2 regions of the Bradyrhizobium sp. 22 genome follow, and region 2 is predicted to be linked to the other one. Evidence: predicted binding sites of a transcription regulator. Region 2 holds the regulator's gene; the other holds the start of a gene.
The links. Region 2 encodes LexA, which represses DNA repair genes until DNA is damaged. Its sites were predicted from a motif close to TGTTCNNNNTGTGTTCNG; they were not measured.

Region 1 (7,888 bases), 100 kb from region 2:
ACCAATGCGCCAGAGACGATCTCTGGGAAAGCGAGCGCTCCGTACACGAACTGTTCAAATATCTTTGCGGTTACCGGGCGATCCGCGTTTGCTCCCTTGAGTTCGCTTACCGGTGCAATTGAATAGAATGTCGGCGAAAGCTCCGACTTTTGGAACGTCTTCTTAGCCTCGGTAATCAAGTTGAAGAGTGACTCGATGCCGTCCGTGTTTACCGCGCCAAACGGCTCAAGGGTCGCAACTTCAACTTCGTCGGCATCGGGAGCGATGAAGAAAATAGTCTTGGCTTGCAGCGCCGTTGTGAGGAGTAGTCGGGCAATGTCGAGATCAGCCAAGCTGTAGCCGACAAATATGACCATCCGAGTTACGCGCAGATCATTTAAGAAGAACTGGCACCACTCCTTCTGTGATTCAAAATTTGAGTTAGCGTAACTATAGTCCGTGAGCCGGAGGTTTTCCGCGATGGTCTGCGGGGCAACAGTTTCGATTGAGCCATTTATATGGACGATTGCGCCGTCTGGAATCTCAATTGTCGGATCTTGAAGATTGTAGGATGCTCTTCCTCGTGAGCTATGCCGCGCGAACTCGATAGCGTTGTCATAGTTCGTCGTATAAATTCGTCGCCAAGGCAGCTTGTAAAAATCGATGAGTTCCTTTGACATCGAATGGACGGTTAACGCGTTCACAAGATATTCGTAAAGACGAGCAGACCCGAACTTCTTCACGTAGAAGCTCGAAATCTTCTCCAAAGGAAAGATCTTCCTGGTGCCAGTTTCAGCGTGTAGCTGTTGTTTTAAAACTTCACCGTTAGGTAGTGTGGCGCCATTTTTGTTCTTACACAGAAAAGAAAGGCCTGCGCCGACGAAGAGAATGGCGCTGCCTTCCAAAATAGCGTTTGTGAAAAATGGCCGGAAAGGCGCTTGGTCCACAGCAATCACTCCGGGCGAATAGATCTGAAAATTATTCGAATGAACCGTTCTTAGAGGCGGTTGTCAACCAGTGATAGAATTATATCAGTGAGGAGGCTCGTGAAAGTTACTCCGCCGCCTCGCTCGTACTCCGCCGCTTCGGCTTCCGTGCCTTCTTCAGCACCGGGTCCAAAAACTTCCCCGTATAGCTCCTTGGCGCCTTCACAATATCCTCCGGCGGCCCCCACGCCACGATCTCGCCGCCGCCGTCGCCGCCTTCGGGGCCGAGGTCGATGACCCAGTCGGCGGTCTTGATGACTTCGAGATTGTGCTCGATGACGACGACCGTGTTGCCCTGCGCCACCAGCTCGTGCAGCACCTCCAGCAGCTTCTTGACGTCGTGGAAGTGCAGGCCGGTGGTGGGCTCGTCGAGGATGTAGAGCGTGCGGCCGGTGGCGCGCTTTGACAATTCTTTCGCCAGCTTGACGCGCTGGGCTTCGCCGCCCGACAGCGTCGTCGCCTGCTGGCCGACATGGATGTAGTCGAGGCCGACGCGGTGCAGGGTCTGGAACGTCTCGCGCACGCGCGGCACCGCCTTGAAGAACTCGGCGGCTTCCTCGACCGTCATGTCGAGCACGTCGGCGATGGACTTGCCCTTGAACAGGACTTCGAGCGTCTCGCGGTTGTAGCGTTTTCCTTTGCAGACGTCGCAGGTGACGTAGACGTCGGGCAAAAAGTGCATCTCGATCTTGATGACACCGTCGCCCTGGCAGGCCTCGCAGCGGCCGCCCTTGACGTTGAAGGAGAAGCGGCCGGGCTCGTAGCCGCGCGCCTTGGACTCGGGCAGGCCGGCGAACCATTCGCGGATCGGCGTGAAGGCGCCGGTATAGGTCGCCGGATTCGAGCGCGGGGTGCGGCCGATCGGCGACTGGTCGATGTCGATGATCTTGTCGATGTGCTCGAGGCCCTCGATGCGGTCGTGCGGGGCTGCGCCTTCGCTGGCATTGTTCAGCTTGCGGGCGATGGCGCGATAGAGCGTGTCGATTAGCAGCGTCGACTTGCCGCCGCCGGAGACGCCGGTGACGCAGGTGAACAGGCCGAGCGGAATCTCGGCCGTGACGTTCTTGAGGTTATTGCCGCGCGCGTTGACCACCTTGATGGTGCGGCGATGGTTCGGCGGACGCCGCTCCGGCACCTCGACCTCGAGCTCGCCGGTCAGGTACTTGCCGGTCAGCGATTTCGGGTTGCGCATGATCTCGGCGGGCGTGCCTTCGGCGACGATGTTGCCGCCATGCATGCCGGCGCCGGGGCCGATGTCGAGCACGTAATCGGCGAGACGGATGGCATCCTCGTCATGCTCGACCACGACCACGGTGTTGCCGAGGTCGCGAAGTCTCTTCAGCGTGTCGAGCAGGCGGGCGTTGTCGCGCTGGTGCAGGCCGATCGAGGGCTCGTCCAGCACGTAGAGCACGCCAGTCAGTCCCGAGCCGATCTGCGAGGCCAGGCGGATGCGCTGGCTCTCGCCGCCGGACAGCGTGCCGGAGGAGCGGGACAGCGTGAGGTAATTCAGGCCGACGTCGAGCAGGAAGGTGAGGCGCTCGCGGATCTCCTTCAGGATGCGGCCGGCGATCTCGTTCTGCTGCGCGTTGAGCGCGCTAGGCACGGTCTCGAACCATTCGCCGGCCTTCCTGACCGACAGCTCCGAGATCTCGCCGATGTGCTTGCCGCCGACCTTGACGCAGAGCGCCTCGGGCTTGAGACGAAAGCCCTTGCACGCCTCGCAGGGCACGTCGTGGAAATACTTCGCCAGCTCCTCGCGCGCCCACTCGCTCTCGGTCTCGCGGTAGCGGCGGTTGATGTTGGTGATGACGCCCTCGAACGGCTTCCTGGTGTCGTAGGAGCGCACCCCGTCCTCGTAGGAGAACTTGATCTCGTCATCGCCGGAGCCGTGCAGGATGGCGTCTTTCGTCTTCTTCGGCAGGTCCTTCCACTTGGTGGTCAGGGTGAACTTGTAGTGCTTGCCGAGCGCGGTCAGCGTCTGCACGTAATAGGGCGAGGACGACTTGGCCCAGGGCGCGATCGCGCCCTTGCCGATGGCGAGATCCTTGTCGGGGATGACGAGGTCCTCGTCGACATGCTGCTCGACGCCGAGGCCGCCGCAGGCGGGGCAGGCGCCGTAGGGGTTGTTGAACGAGAACAGGCGCGGCTCGACCTCGGGAATGGTGAAGCCGGAGACCGGGCAGGCGAACTTTTCCGAGAACAGCATGCGCTCGGGGCCGCTCTTGTCGTGGATCTTGGCGGTCTTCTTCTTCTCCTCAGTGGGTGCGGCCGCGGGCGCGTCGGCGAACTCGACGACGGCAAGGCCCTCGGCGAGCTTCAGCGCGGTCTCGAAACTTTCGGCGAGGCGCTGGCCGATGTCGGCGCGCACCACGATGCGGTCGACGACCACGTCGATGTCGTGCGGGAATTTCTTGTCGAGCGTCGGCGCCTCGCTGAGCTCATAGAAGGTGCCGTCGATCTTGACGCGCTGAAAGCCCTTCTTGAGCCATTCGGCGAGCTCCTTGCGATACTCGCCCTTGCGGCCGCGCACGACGGGCGCAAGCAGATAGAGCCGCGTGCCCTCGGGCAGGGCGAGCACGCGGTCGACCATCTGCGAGACGGTCTGGCTCTCGATCGGCAGGCCCGTGGCCGGCGAGTAGGGCACGCCGACGCGGGCCCAGAGCAGGCGCATATAGTCGTAGATCTCGGTGACGGTGCCGACGGTGGAGCGCGGGTTCCTCGAGGTGGTCTTCTGCTCGATCGAGATCGCCGGCGACAGGCCGTCGATCTGGTCGACGTCGGGCTTCTGCATCATCTCCAGGAACTGGCGTGCATAGGCCGACAGCGATTCGACGTAGCGACGCTGGCCCTCGGCGTAGATGGTGTCGAAGGCGAGCGAGGATTTGCCGGAGCCGGAGAGGCCGGTGAACACCACCAGCTTGTCGCGGGGAATCTCGACGTCGATGTTCTTGAGGTTGTGCTCGCGCGCGCCGCGGATCGTAATTGCGCGCAGGCTCGAGCCCGCGTTCTGTTGTTGGCGCTTCGCCTTGATCACTTCATCCATCCGAGTTGCCCCTAGGGAATCCCATGGGTGCGCGACCGCGCCAGTAAAAAGGCGCGCTTCGTCCGGAACCGGGATCGGCGCCGATGGGGTTGTCAGCGAACGTAGGAAGAACGCGCGCGGATTTCCAGAGGGAGTTGCGAATCGTCAACGGAATGTTGGCACGCTGGCGGCATCTGGCAGCAGGCGCTGCACTGAACCGGCGCGTATTCGCCAAAACAACGTACCGCCAAAACAAAAAGGCCGGCGCGAGGCCGGCCTTTCGTGACGATGTGACCGTCGGTCGTGATCAGTACTTCGCAACCACCGGGCCACCGAAGTGATAGTTCACGCCGACCTGCACAGTGTGGAGGTTGAGCGTACCGGTGGGAATGGCGCCCGAGAAGTAGGTCTCGCCGTCGAGGCTGCGATAGAGGTACTCGCCCTTCACCGACCATTGCGGAGCGAAGTACGCCTCGACGCCCGCGCCGACGGTCCAGCCGGAGTGGAACTTGCTGTCGGAGGCCGAGAGGCCGCCCAGGGTGGCGGTGAGCTTGTTGTCGATCCAGGCGTAACCACCGGTGCCGTAGAGCAGCACGTTGTTGATGGCCCAGCCGATGCGGCCGCGCACGGTGCCCATGGCGTCGGTCTTGGAGGTCAGCGAGGCGGGGACGCCACCGACGCCGGCGACGAAAACCGTGCCAGCTGCCGAGGCGCTGACGTCAGCCCAGGCGGCATCGGCCTCGAGGCCGAACACGACGTTGCCGGTCTGCCAGTTGTAGCCGGCGGTGCCGCCGACGAAGCCGCCCTGCATCTTGGGGTCGCCCGAAGAGGCTTCCCAAGCGCCGCCACCGACGATACCGAGGTAGAAGCCGGTCCAGTTGTAGACCGAAGCCAGCGGAGCAACCGGCGCCTTGGTGTAGGGGCGAGCCGCGAGATCAGCAGCCGAAGCAGGGGCCGCCAGAGCGAACAAACAGGCCGAAGCCAACAGAACTTTCTTCATTTTCAACTTAATCCCAGTCCCAGTTTCTATTGTTGCCTTCCTGACGGAAGGGCAGCGGACTCAACGGCCCAACTGAGGCAGTGCTTACACCACTGAAGCCGCAAGTTGTGTCTCCGAGAAGCCACAGTGGTCGAAAAGGTGATGGTTACTGACTCATTACGGCTGCATATCTGATCTCCCGATGACAAAGGCCGGCGCGAGGCCGGCCTTCAATCATCGAACGATGTCAGAGAGATATCAGTATCTCGCGATCAGCGGCCCGCCCCAGCGGTAGTTCACCCGGATCAGGCCGATATCGACGTCCTGGCTGATACGATCGGAGCGTGTAACGGCGCCAAGCGGGGCCGCCAGCAGGTTGCCCGAACCGGTGAAAGTCATCGTGCGGTTGCCGAGGAAGATGTGGTCGTACTCGAGGCCCACCGTCCAGTTCGGCGCAAATCCAAACTCGATTCCTGCGCCCACAACGCCGCCCCAACGGGTCTCGTTGGCCCGGTCGAACTCGAGACCCGTGACGAGATCGTAGCTGCGGTAGCGGTCGCTGACGACGGCGCCGCCGCCTTTCACGTAGAGCAGCACGTTATTCCAGGCGTAGCCGACCTGGCCGGTGATCAGACCGAAGGCATCGATCTTCGAGCGATTGCGCAGGCCCGTGCCCACGAGCACCGTGCTGATGTTGTCGCCGGAGAAGTCGGCCCAGTTGCCCTGGCCTTCGAGGCCGAACACCCAATTGGTCGACTGCCAGCGATAACCGACCTGGCCGCCAACCGTGCCGCCGGTCGCGCTGTGACAGCCCTCGCCAACCAGGACGCCGGTCCCGGGCGTGACGAAATCCCAGCACTTGCGGCTGCTGCCGCCGCCGCCGTTGATGCCGACGTAGAAGCCGCTCCAGTCGTAGATGGCGGCGACCATCGGCGCCGGGGCCTTGGTGTAGGGCCGCGCGGCGAGATCCGCCGCGCTGGCGGGAGCCGACAGGCTCAATGTCACTGCACCGATGGCACCAATCAGAATCTTGTTCATTGCAGTCTCCCCAGTTTTCGCCGCTTCTCGCAGTCCCCGAAGCAGCGGATCAGGCGCGACGCCCTTATGATTCAATTACAGGGCGATCGTAGTCCCAAGACGGCGCCGAGTCCGTCTCTCAAATGCCACACTTGGCGGTGCCCGACAGGGGTCGCAACTTGCTCAATGTTAAGCGGTTTTGCCTGTTTACGGGAACCTCGCTCGGTTCCCGTCGTGGAACATTCCTTGGCGCCGGCGGGATGAATCCCAGATTCTGTCTCGATGGGCGATCGGGAAGAACAAATCTGGAACGTAGCGAAGGTCGATGCTATATGTGGGGATAACCCAGGGGGTGATGGGCTGAGGGGCGCCTGCGAGCGTATAGGGTCGCCCCAACAGGGCGCAGAGGAACGCGGGCAGCGCGCTCGGCCTTTGAAATCAGTGGCATTCGGAGTGGAGAGCGGCGATGGCGGGAAGCGTCAACAAGGTCATTCTGGTTGGAAATCTCGGCAAGGATCCTGAAATCCGCCGCACCCAGGACGGGCGGCCGATTGCGAATTTGAGCATCGCGACATCGGACACCTGGCGCGACAAGAACACCGGCGAGCGCAAGGAGAAGACCGAGTGGCACCGCGTCGTGATCTTCTCGGAGCCGCTTTGCAAGATCGTCGAACAGTATCTGAAGAAGGGCGCCAAGGTTTACATCGAAGGTGCGCTGCAGACCCGCAAATACACCGACCAGAGCGGTGTCGAGAAGTATTCGACCGAGGTCGTGCTGCAGGGCTTCAACTCGACGCTGACGATGCTCGACGGCCGCGGTGGCGGCGGCGGAGGCGGCAGCTTCGGTGACGAGCCGGGCGGCGATTTCGGCTCTTCCGGCCCCGTCAGCAGCGCGCCGCGCCGTCCTGTTGCCGCCGGTGGCGGCAGCCGCAACAGCGACATGGACGACGATATCCCGTTCTGAGAGCGGATCGGACGAGGGGGCGCTGGCCGGGTTCGGCGGCGCCTTTGCACGTCGTGTCAGCAAACCCTGCCAATTGACGGAACGGGCTCGGATTTCCGAGCCCGCTTCATGTTCGGGTTGAACTCGGCCCGCGCTCGGCAAAGCGGACTGATGGGCGCTCGCCGCGCGGGGGATCCATGTTGCCAGGGGCGATTTTGGACGACCTGTTCCAGGTTGATTCCGGAGGCTCCCTGCAACGCCGTAAGTCATTGGAAAAATAAGCGGAAAAAGCGCTTCCGAGTCCCCGCCAAGGGTGGTTATCAGGGGTGCGATGCGCTATATGATTCCCAGACAAAAACTCACCGGATTCCCCCTTGGCTGACGACGACAACAAGCCCGGCGACCAGCCGGCGCAACCCTCGGACATTCGCCCCGTCTCCATCTTCGAGGAGATGAAGAAGTCCTATCTCGACTACGCCATGAGCGTGATCGTGGCGCGGGCGCTGCCCGATGCCCGCGACGGTCTGAAGCCGGTGCACCGCCGCATCCTGTTCTCGATGAACGAGCAGGGGCACACGCCCGACAAGAAGTACGTCAAGTCCGCCCGCGTGGTCGGTGACGTCATCGGTAAGTATCACCCGCACGGCGATCAGTCGATCTACGACGCCATGGTCCGGATGGCGCAGGACTTCTCGATGCGCGTGCCGCTGATCGACGGCCAGGGCAATTTCGGCTCGGTCGACGGCGATCCCCCGGCTGCCTATCGTTACACCGAAGCGCGCCTGACAAAGGCGGCGCTGGCCCTGTTGGCGGACATCGACAAGGACACCGTCGACTTCCAGCCGAACTACGACAACAACGAGACCGAGCCGTCGGTCTTGCCGGCCAAGTTCCCGAACCTTCTCGTCAACGGTGCGGGCGGCATCGCGGTCGGCATGGCGACCAACATCCCGCCGCACAAT
Region 2 (7,888 bases):
GTCCCGGCCAAGGCGCAACGGGCTGGATGTCCGCTGCGGAGCGAGGTTCTAGGAACTGACTACGATACTGCTGTTGCTCGCGCCGAAGGTGTTCTTTTGCCGGCGCTGGATAAGTGGTGGTCGGACTACCATGAGCGTGAGCTCATGTCGGAGATTCCTGGAAAGCCTCCGATCGACCTGAAGTCATCACCGCCATGGGTTGGCGTCTATCTTCTAATGCTAAAAGGGAAGGTTGTTTACGTGGGGTCGAGCCGACGGATGCCTAGGCGAGTAGAGACCCATCGCCTGAACGGACGTCCATTCGATGATGTGTTTTATATTGCAACTGATGAACATCAACGCCTTAAGCTCGAGGCTACCCTGATCAAATCTCTAAACCCAATTCAGAATAGGCAATGGACGAATGTCAATTCTGACGACGTCCGCTCCCGAACAGACTCCCGAGCAGCCCAGCGCAAGGCAAGCTAAGGCACGGCACACATTATGGATTTCGCAACAGCTATCCGAGCTTCCAGATGTCGTTTGCTGCAACGCTCGGGCTGGTGGCGCTGGTGCAGATCGGCATGCCGAACCTGCTGGCCGCGCCCGATCATTCGGCGACCGCACGCGTGGCGCTGTGGGGCGGCCGCGAGATCGCGATGCTGTTCCTGGCCTCGCTGATCGCGGGGCTTGCGACCACGCCCTATGCCGCCTTCCACTTCCATCGCGTCACGCCCTATGGCGTGCTCGCCAATCTCGGGGCGATGCCGGTGGTCTCAGTGCTGGTGATGCCGGCGGGGCTGTTGGGATTGCTCGCAGCGCCGTTCGGGCTCGATGGCGTGTTCTGGTGGTTGATGGGACTGGGTATCGACTGGATGGTCGCGGTCTCGCGCTGGGTGGCGGCGCTGCCGGGCGCGGTCGGCCGCATTCCGGCGTTCGGCATCGCGCCGCTGATCGCCGCGAGCCTCGGCATCATCCTGATGGGCCTGTTGCGCACGCCCCTGCGCTGGTGCGGTGCCGTGGTGCTGCTGGCTTCCATCGCCTGGGGCCTGTCCGCGCGGCAGCCTGATGTCCTGATTGCCGGGGACGGCGCCAGCGTCGCGGTGCGGGGCAGGGATGGGCGTCTGCACCTGATCAGGGCGGGCAAGGACGGTTTCCTGCTGAAGGAGTGGCTGGCGGCCGACGCCGATCCGCGCGATGCCGGCAGCAGCGCGTTGGCCGAGGGAGTGTCGTGCGACGAATCCGGCTGCGTGACACCGCTCGCCGACGGACGCCTGGTCGCGCTGGCCTCGCGGATCGATGCGCTGGCGGACGATTGCAGCCGCGCCGCGCTGGTGGTGACGGCGCGGCCCGCGCCGCCCGATTGCGCGGCGATGGTGGTGGATCGGCAGCGGCTCGCGCGCCAGGGCGCGCTGGCGCTGACACGGCATGGCGACGGATTTGCGGTTCAGGCGGTCAAGGCGAGAGGTGCAGACCGCCCCTGGTCGCCGGCGGCCGCCGGCGAGGGAGATTTCGAAGGAGCCCTCATGCCGAGGCCGGCTCCGCGCGTCCGCGACGCTACGCCGTCGGAGGCCGATCTTCAGGCCGAGGACTGAGCTTTGATCAGCCGATCGGTTGGCGCGTGACCGCCGCTCGACTGTCGGCGATGATCTCAGGCTTGTGCTCGCGCTCGCCGACCGGCTGCGTCACCGGCAGCTGCAGCACGGTTGCGCGCTGGCCTTCGACCAGCTGCGTCACCAGCACGTATTTGCCGTCAGGAAATTCGATCGCGTCGTGATGGCGATCGGGAATGTGCGGATCGATCTTGCCGAACTTGCCGACGCGGGAGTTGACGGTGCGCGTCCAGATCCAGCGGTTGTCGTAACGGACGTTGTCGGCGAAGGCGAGCTCCGTCCCCGGCAGCAGGCAGACCGCAACGGACAGATCGGCTTCGGAGGCGAAGCCGCGCGTCGAGGTGCCGCGGAAGGTTGTCGTGACGATCGTCTCTCCGACCTCAGCGGGACGCGTCGCGACGGCATGCAGGCTGTAGTCACACATCGGGTGCTCCTCATGCGAAGATGGCGACCCGCGTCTCGTCGAGGCGCAGGCCTCAATCAGAGTGGAAGCCTGCAACGCTCTGCTTGGTTATGGGCAAATCTGCGGCTCGCGTCCGCAGCGCGCGATCACATTATCTTTCCCGGATTCGATAGGAACAAACATCGCATCCTTGCATTTGGCCGGCGTATCAGCACTGCCGGCACGCGCAGGGCTATCGCATGTGGCGATGGTCACCAGCTGCCTCCGCAGCGTCATGGCCGGGCTTGTCCCGGCCATCCACGCCTTCCACGCAGCACAATGAACGTGGATGCCCGGGACAAGCCCGGGCATGACGACCTCTGCAAAATTCAAATGCGATTGCCCTGCACTCTGGCGGCGGAGCGAAATGGCCGCGCGCCTGCGCTTGCGAACCGGATGTCGCGCGGAAGAGGAGCCGGACGGTCAGCGCAGAACCAGAGGGACCATCCAGCCGGAGCGGACCAAGCGTTCGCTCCAATCTTGGATCGACGGTGCCGATCGAAAGCGCGCGCGGCGCTTGAAGCTCCGGGTATCAGTACTTCCGGTAAAGCCCGATCAGCTTGCCCTGAATCTTCACGCGGTTCGGCGGCAGGATGCGCACCTCATAAGCGGCATTGGCCGGCTCGAGTGCGATCGAGGCCCCGCGGCGGCGGAAACGCTTGAGCGTGGCCTCCTCGTCGTCGATCAGCGCCACCACGATGTCGCCGGTATCGGCGCTCTCGTTGCGCTGGATCAGCGCCATGTCGCCGTCGAGGATACCGGCCTCCACCATGGAATCGCCGCGCACTTCGAGCGCATAGTGCTCGCCCGTGCCGAGCATGTCGGGCGGGACGCTGATGGTGTGGCTGCGGGTCTGCAACGCCTCGATCGGCGTGCCGGCCGCGATACGGCCCATCACGGGCACCGCAACGGGCCGCTCGCCCTCGTCCATGGAGGGGCTGGAGCTGGCGCGGACCTTGCCGAGATTGCCCTCGATGACGCTCGGCGTGAAGCCGCGACGGGCGCCGGCGGCAGCCTGGAGCTCCGGCAGCTTAATCACTTCGATGGCGCGTGCGCGGTTGGGCAGGCGGCGGATGAAGCCGCGCTCCTCGAGCGCGGTGATCAGGCGGTGGATGCCCGACTTCGAGCGCAGGTCGAGCGCATCCTTCATCTCGTCGAAGGAGGGCGGCACACCGCTTTCCTTCAAACGTTCGCTGATGAACCTCAGAAGCTCGTATTGTTTGCGCGTTAACATCTCGACCAAAGTCCCCCGGTTGATGTCGTTCGATTCCGAGACGATGAGTTCAGCGATAAGCCGCTACATGCTCGAAACAAATCATGAACGGACACTATATGTTCGATACATGTTCCGCAACTGCTTAATTTACCGTGAACGGCGGCGAGCTCGCGGAATGTGTGTGGCCGTGCACTCAGACGGGGAGCCGCAGCACCTCGCAAGGGCTGCCGGCCTCGGCCTTCGGCGCGAACGGTGCGCGCACGAGAAGTACCTGTGCCGCAGCAAGATTCGCAAGCAGAGAGGAATCCTGATGGCTGACGGGAACGGCGACTTGCGCACCGTCGTCGCGCAGTTCCAGGCGCGCGCGCAGGTAATCCTCGCGCTGGTCGTTGGCGCCGAGATCCTTGCCCAGCACGGCGCGCTCGCGGCGATGATGAATCACTGAACGGCCCGACAAGGCGCGAATCAACGGCACCATGAACAGGAACGCGCACACGTAGGACGACACGGGATTGCCGGGCAGGCCGATCACGCGCATTGCGCCGAGCCGTCCGTGCATCATCGGCTTGCCGGGCCGGATCGCGATCTTCCAGAACGCCATCGAGATGCCTTCGCCCCGCAGCGCCTGCTGGACCAGATCATGGTCGCCGACCGACGCGCCGCCGGTCGTGACCAGGATGTCAGCACCGCTCTCGCGGGCGCGGCGGATTCCGGCGGAGGTGGCCTCCAGCGTGTCGGCGGCGACACCGAGGTCGATGGTCTCGGCGCCCTCGCTGCGGGCGAGCGCATGCAGGGCGTAGCCGTTGGAATAGACGATCTGGCCGTGCCCGGGCGTGGTGCCCGGCCTCACCAGTTCGTCGCCGGTGGCGAGGATCGCAACCTTGGGACGGCGGCAGACGGCGAGATCCGGGTGATTCATCGCCGCGGCAAGCGCGAGATCGCGCTCCGTCAGGCGGGTTCCCTTGCGCAGGAGCACGTCACCCTCGCGGAAATCGACCCCGGCCGGGCGGACGTGCCGTCCGGCGATCGCGGCTTCCTTGATGGTGACGCTGTTGCCGTCCGCGACAGTGTCCTCCTGGATCACGACCGCGTCCGCTCCGTCCGGGATGACGCCGCCGGTAAAGATCCGCACGGCTTCGCCGGCGCCAACTGCTCTCGCGAAAGGACGGCCGGCTGCGATCTCGCCAATCACCGTCAGCCGGGAATCGACCGTTGCCGCATCGGCCGCGCGCACGGCGTAGCCGTCCATCGCCGACATCGCCTGCGGCGGCTGCGTGCGGCGCGCCGCGACGTCATGCGCGAGCACGCGGTGATAGGCCTCGTCGAGCGAAACCATCTGTTCAGGCAGCGGCTCTGCACCTGCCAGCACCGCAGCAAGGGCGTCGGAAACCGGCATCAGGGCCACGGGCGAAACTCCTGCTCGCACATCGTTCAATAGGGCGGCGAGAGTTCTAGCTGACTGCAGACGCGAGGCAAAGCAGCACGCAGGATGATCTATCCTGCGTGCTCTCCGTGATCGAGCAAGTGCAAGTCCGCACACGTGATTCTAAAGGCGAAACGCCGGCATGAGCCTGGCCGACACTGAGCTGGCCAGCGCCACCCGGTGATGTGATCAAGGTGCCGTCGGATCGTCCGGACTGACGTCCCATGCGACGTCGGGAGGTTTGGGGCCCTGGTCCCTGTCGGGGAGCGGATCGGCCTGCGATTTCAGGTCCGCAGCCTTGCTGATCAGCTTGGCGGAAAGCTCGGAATCCGAGGTGTTTTTTGCGAATTCAAGCAGCAGAGAAGCTTGCTTGGTGAGATAGGTTTTGCCCAGCACGTCGATCAGTCCGATGTAGAAGTCCCAACAGACTCATGAGTCCGAAGGGTGGTATTCCGTTCCGGGAACTCCGTATAAAAATGCACAAAGGGATCAGGTTCCACAGTTTTTGTAAATTTGGTTCCGAACGCGGCTTGCAATTGGGCTGCTTCTAGCGACGGGCCGGGGTCAAATGCCCAACGCCTTCAATGCGTTCCCGACGTCGCGCGGCGATGTCACGTGCACGGCCGTCAATCCGCGCGCCCGCGCGCCCTCGATGTTCTCTTCGAGATCGTCGAAGAACACGATGCGCTCGGCCGGCACGCCGATCGCCGCGACGACATGGTCGAAAGCGTCTGCGTCCGGTTTGCGCAGGCCGATGCTGGATGACAGGTACAGCTCGCGGAAATGGCCGAGCAGACCGGCATATTCCTTCGAGAAGTAATCGACATGCGGCCGATTGGTGTTGGAGAAGGCGTAGAGCGGCACCTGCTTTGCCGCACGCGGCAACAGCTCGGCGATCTCAGGCATCTCGCCGGCGAAGATCGCGTTCCAGCCCTCCAGGAACTGGGCGTCCGAGATGCCGATCCCCAGTGAAGCGCGTAACGAGGCGAAATAGTCGGCGTCGCTGATCTTGCCGACCTCGTGCAGCCGGTAGGCCTCGTCGCGCACATAGCGCGCGAGGATGCTTTCGGGTTGGCAGCCGGCGTGCCCCGCCCAGCAGGCGATCGCCTTGGAGAAGTCGATGTCGAGGACCACGCGCCCGAGATCGAACAGAAGCGCATCCGCGCTGCCGGGAGAGAGCGATGTCATGGCGTCCTTTTCACCTCAGCGTCGGAGTCCGCAGGTCAGTACCGATAAGGCTCGTGGTCGAACAGCGGGAACGCGCTGACCACGCTCGGCGCGTTGGTGGCGGTCGCCGGATGCAGGCAGGATTTGTCGATCTCGGCAAACGATGTGGCGCCCAACAGGCCGAGGCAGCGCAGCACCTCGTCTTCCAACAGCTCCAGCATCCGCGTGATGCCGGCTTCGCCTGAGGCCGCCAGCGCCCAGCATTGCAGCCGGCCGATGCCGACGAGATCTGCGCCTGCCGCAATCGCCTTGACGATGTCGGTGCCGCGACAGATGCCGCCGTCGACCATGATCTTGGCGCGGCCCTTCACGGCCTCGACGATCTCGGGCAGCACGTGCATGGCACCGCGGCCGTGGTCGAGCTGGCGGCCGCCATGGTTGGAGACGTAGATCCATTCGACGCCGTGATCGACCGCGATCAGGGCGTCCTCGGCGGTGGCGATGCCCTTCAGGATCAGCGGGATCTTGTACCTGTCCTTGATCATCTTCACGGTCCGCCACTCCAGCCCCTTCTGGTAATCGCCACCGGTGGCGCGCAGGCGGCTCTCGCGAACATAGCGCTTGGCGATGTCACGTTCGCGACGGCTGTAATGGGCGGTGTCCACGGTCAGGCAGAACGCGGCGTAGCCGTTCTTCTCGCTCCGGCTGACGACATCGGCGACGAAAGCATCGTCGCCGCGGACATAAAGCTGGTACAGCCGGAGCGCATCGGGCGCCGCCTCGGCGGTCTTCTCCAGGCCGGGCTCGGACACCGAGCTCAGCATGTGCGCCGCACCGAAGGTGCCGGCACCGCGCGCGACGCTCGCCGCACCATTCGGATCGAAGATTTCGAGCGCTCCGACGGGCGCGAGCACCACCGGCAGGCGCATCCTGCGGCCGAACTGCTGAACCGAGCCATCCACCTTGCGGACGTCGCGCAGCACGCGGGGGCGAAAGGCGATCTCGTCCAGCGCCATGCGGTTGCGGCGCATCGTGGTCTCGGTCTCGGCGGCGCCGACGATGTAATCCCAGGCGTTCTGGTTGAGGTTGGCCCGCGCTTTCCGGATGAATTCGTGCAGGTTCTGGAACGGCTCGTTGCTGGCGCCGAGTTCGACGTTCCGTTCTGCCCGGATGCCGGGTGCTTCGTTCATTGTTATCCTCCCGAGAATTTGAACCCTTATCTCATCGCCTAACCCGTCCAGCCCTGCAAAACTATCCTAGATTTGCATGGCTGCGAGGCGCGGACCGGCCTACGATTCCGCTTGCAGGTAGGCCAGTCCCGCAACGTTGCCAAAAGTTTAGGTCCGGGCGAAGCGATTTCTGCGGCGTACCCGTCGGCGTGGTATCCCGGCCTTGAAGAAACCAGAATGGTATTGTGAGAAGCGGGCTGGATCGCCAATTGCATGGCGTCTCCCATGTCTCACGAGACAAGTTCGAAGCGAACCGCCAAGCAAGAAGGCAAGCCCATCCATGCGGAAATCCCTGCTGTTCCCTCTGGGCGCGCTCACCGGAGCGTGTCTCACCCTTCTTGTGGCCAGTCCGCACGGCGGTGTCTGGGCGGCACGGGCGGCGGCGAGCGCGGACGACGCCTATTCCCAGCTCAATTTGTTCGGCTCGGTGTTCGAGCGCGTGAAGGCGAGCTATGTCGAGAAGCCCGACAATGCCAAGCTGATCGAGGGCGCGATCACCGGCATGGTGACCTCGCTCGATCCGCATTCGCGCTACATGAATGCAAAGGCCTGGACCGAGATGCAGGAGACCACCTCCGGCGAGTTCGGCGGCCTCGGCATCGAGGTCACGATGGAAGACGGCCTCGTCAAGGTGGTCTCGCCGATCGACGATACGCCCGCCTCGAAGGCCGGCCTGATGTCCGGTGACCTCATCAGCAAGATCGACGGCGAGGCGGTGCAGGGCATGACGCTCGAGCAGGCCGTCAACAAGATGAAGGGCCCGGTCGATACCAAGACCAAGCTCACCATCATGCGCAAGGGCGCGGACGCGCCGCTCGA

Region 1: K410_RS0118525 (single-stranded DNA-binding protein) is a predicted target of LexA. The motif match lies at 6,279-6,296, and genes of this name have one in related genera.

The regions. Positions count from the first base shown of each region.
Region 1 is NZ_KI519399.1:3,615,496-3,623,383, forward strand. It holds gene K410_RS0118505 (SIR2 family protein) at 1-926, opposite strand, end outside; gene uvrA (excinuclease ABC subunit UvrA) at 1,033-4,008, opposite strand; gene K410_RS0118515 (outer membrane protein) at 4,295-4,987, opposite strand; gene K410_RS0118520 (outer membrane protein) at 5,225-6,004, opposite strand; gene K410_RS0118525 (single-stranded DNA-binding protein) at 6,450-6,947, shown strand; gene gyrA (DNA gyrase subunit A) at 7,301-7,888, shown strand, end outside.
Region 2 is NZ_KI519399.1:3,514,790-3,522,677, forward strand. It holds gene K410_RS39600 (GIY-YIG nuclease family protein) at 1-468, shown strand, start outside; partial or broken gene K410_RS36955 (ComEC/Rec2 family competence protein) at 501-1,574, shown strand; gene K410_RS40395 (hypothetical protein) at 1,582-2,016, opposite strand; gene lexA (transcriptional repressor LexA) at 2,567-3,268, opposite strand; gene K410_RS0118020 (molybdopterin molybdotransferase MoeA) at 3,444-4,655, opposite strand; gene K410_RS0118025 (hypothetical protein) at 4,863-5,069, opposite strand; gene K410_RS0118030 (HAD family hydrolase) at 5,238-5,861, opposite strand; gene K410_RS0118035 (alpha-hydroxy acid oxidase) at 5,897-7,030, opposite strand; gene K410_RS0118040 (S41 family peptidase) at 7,350-7,888, shown strand, end outside.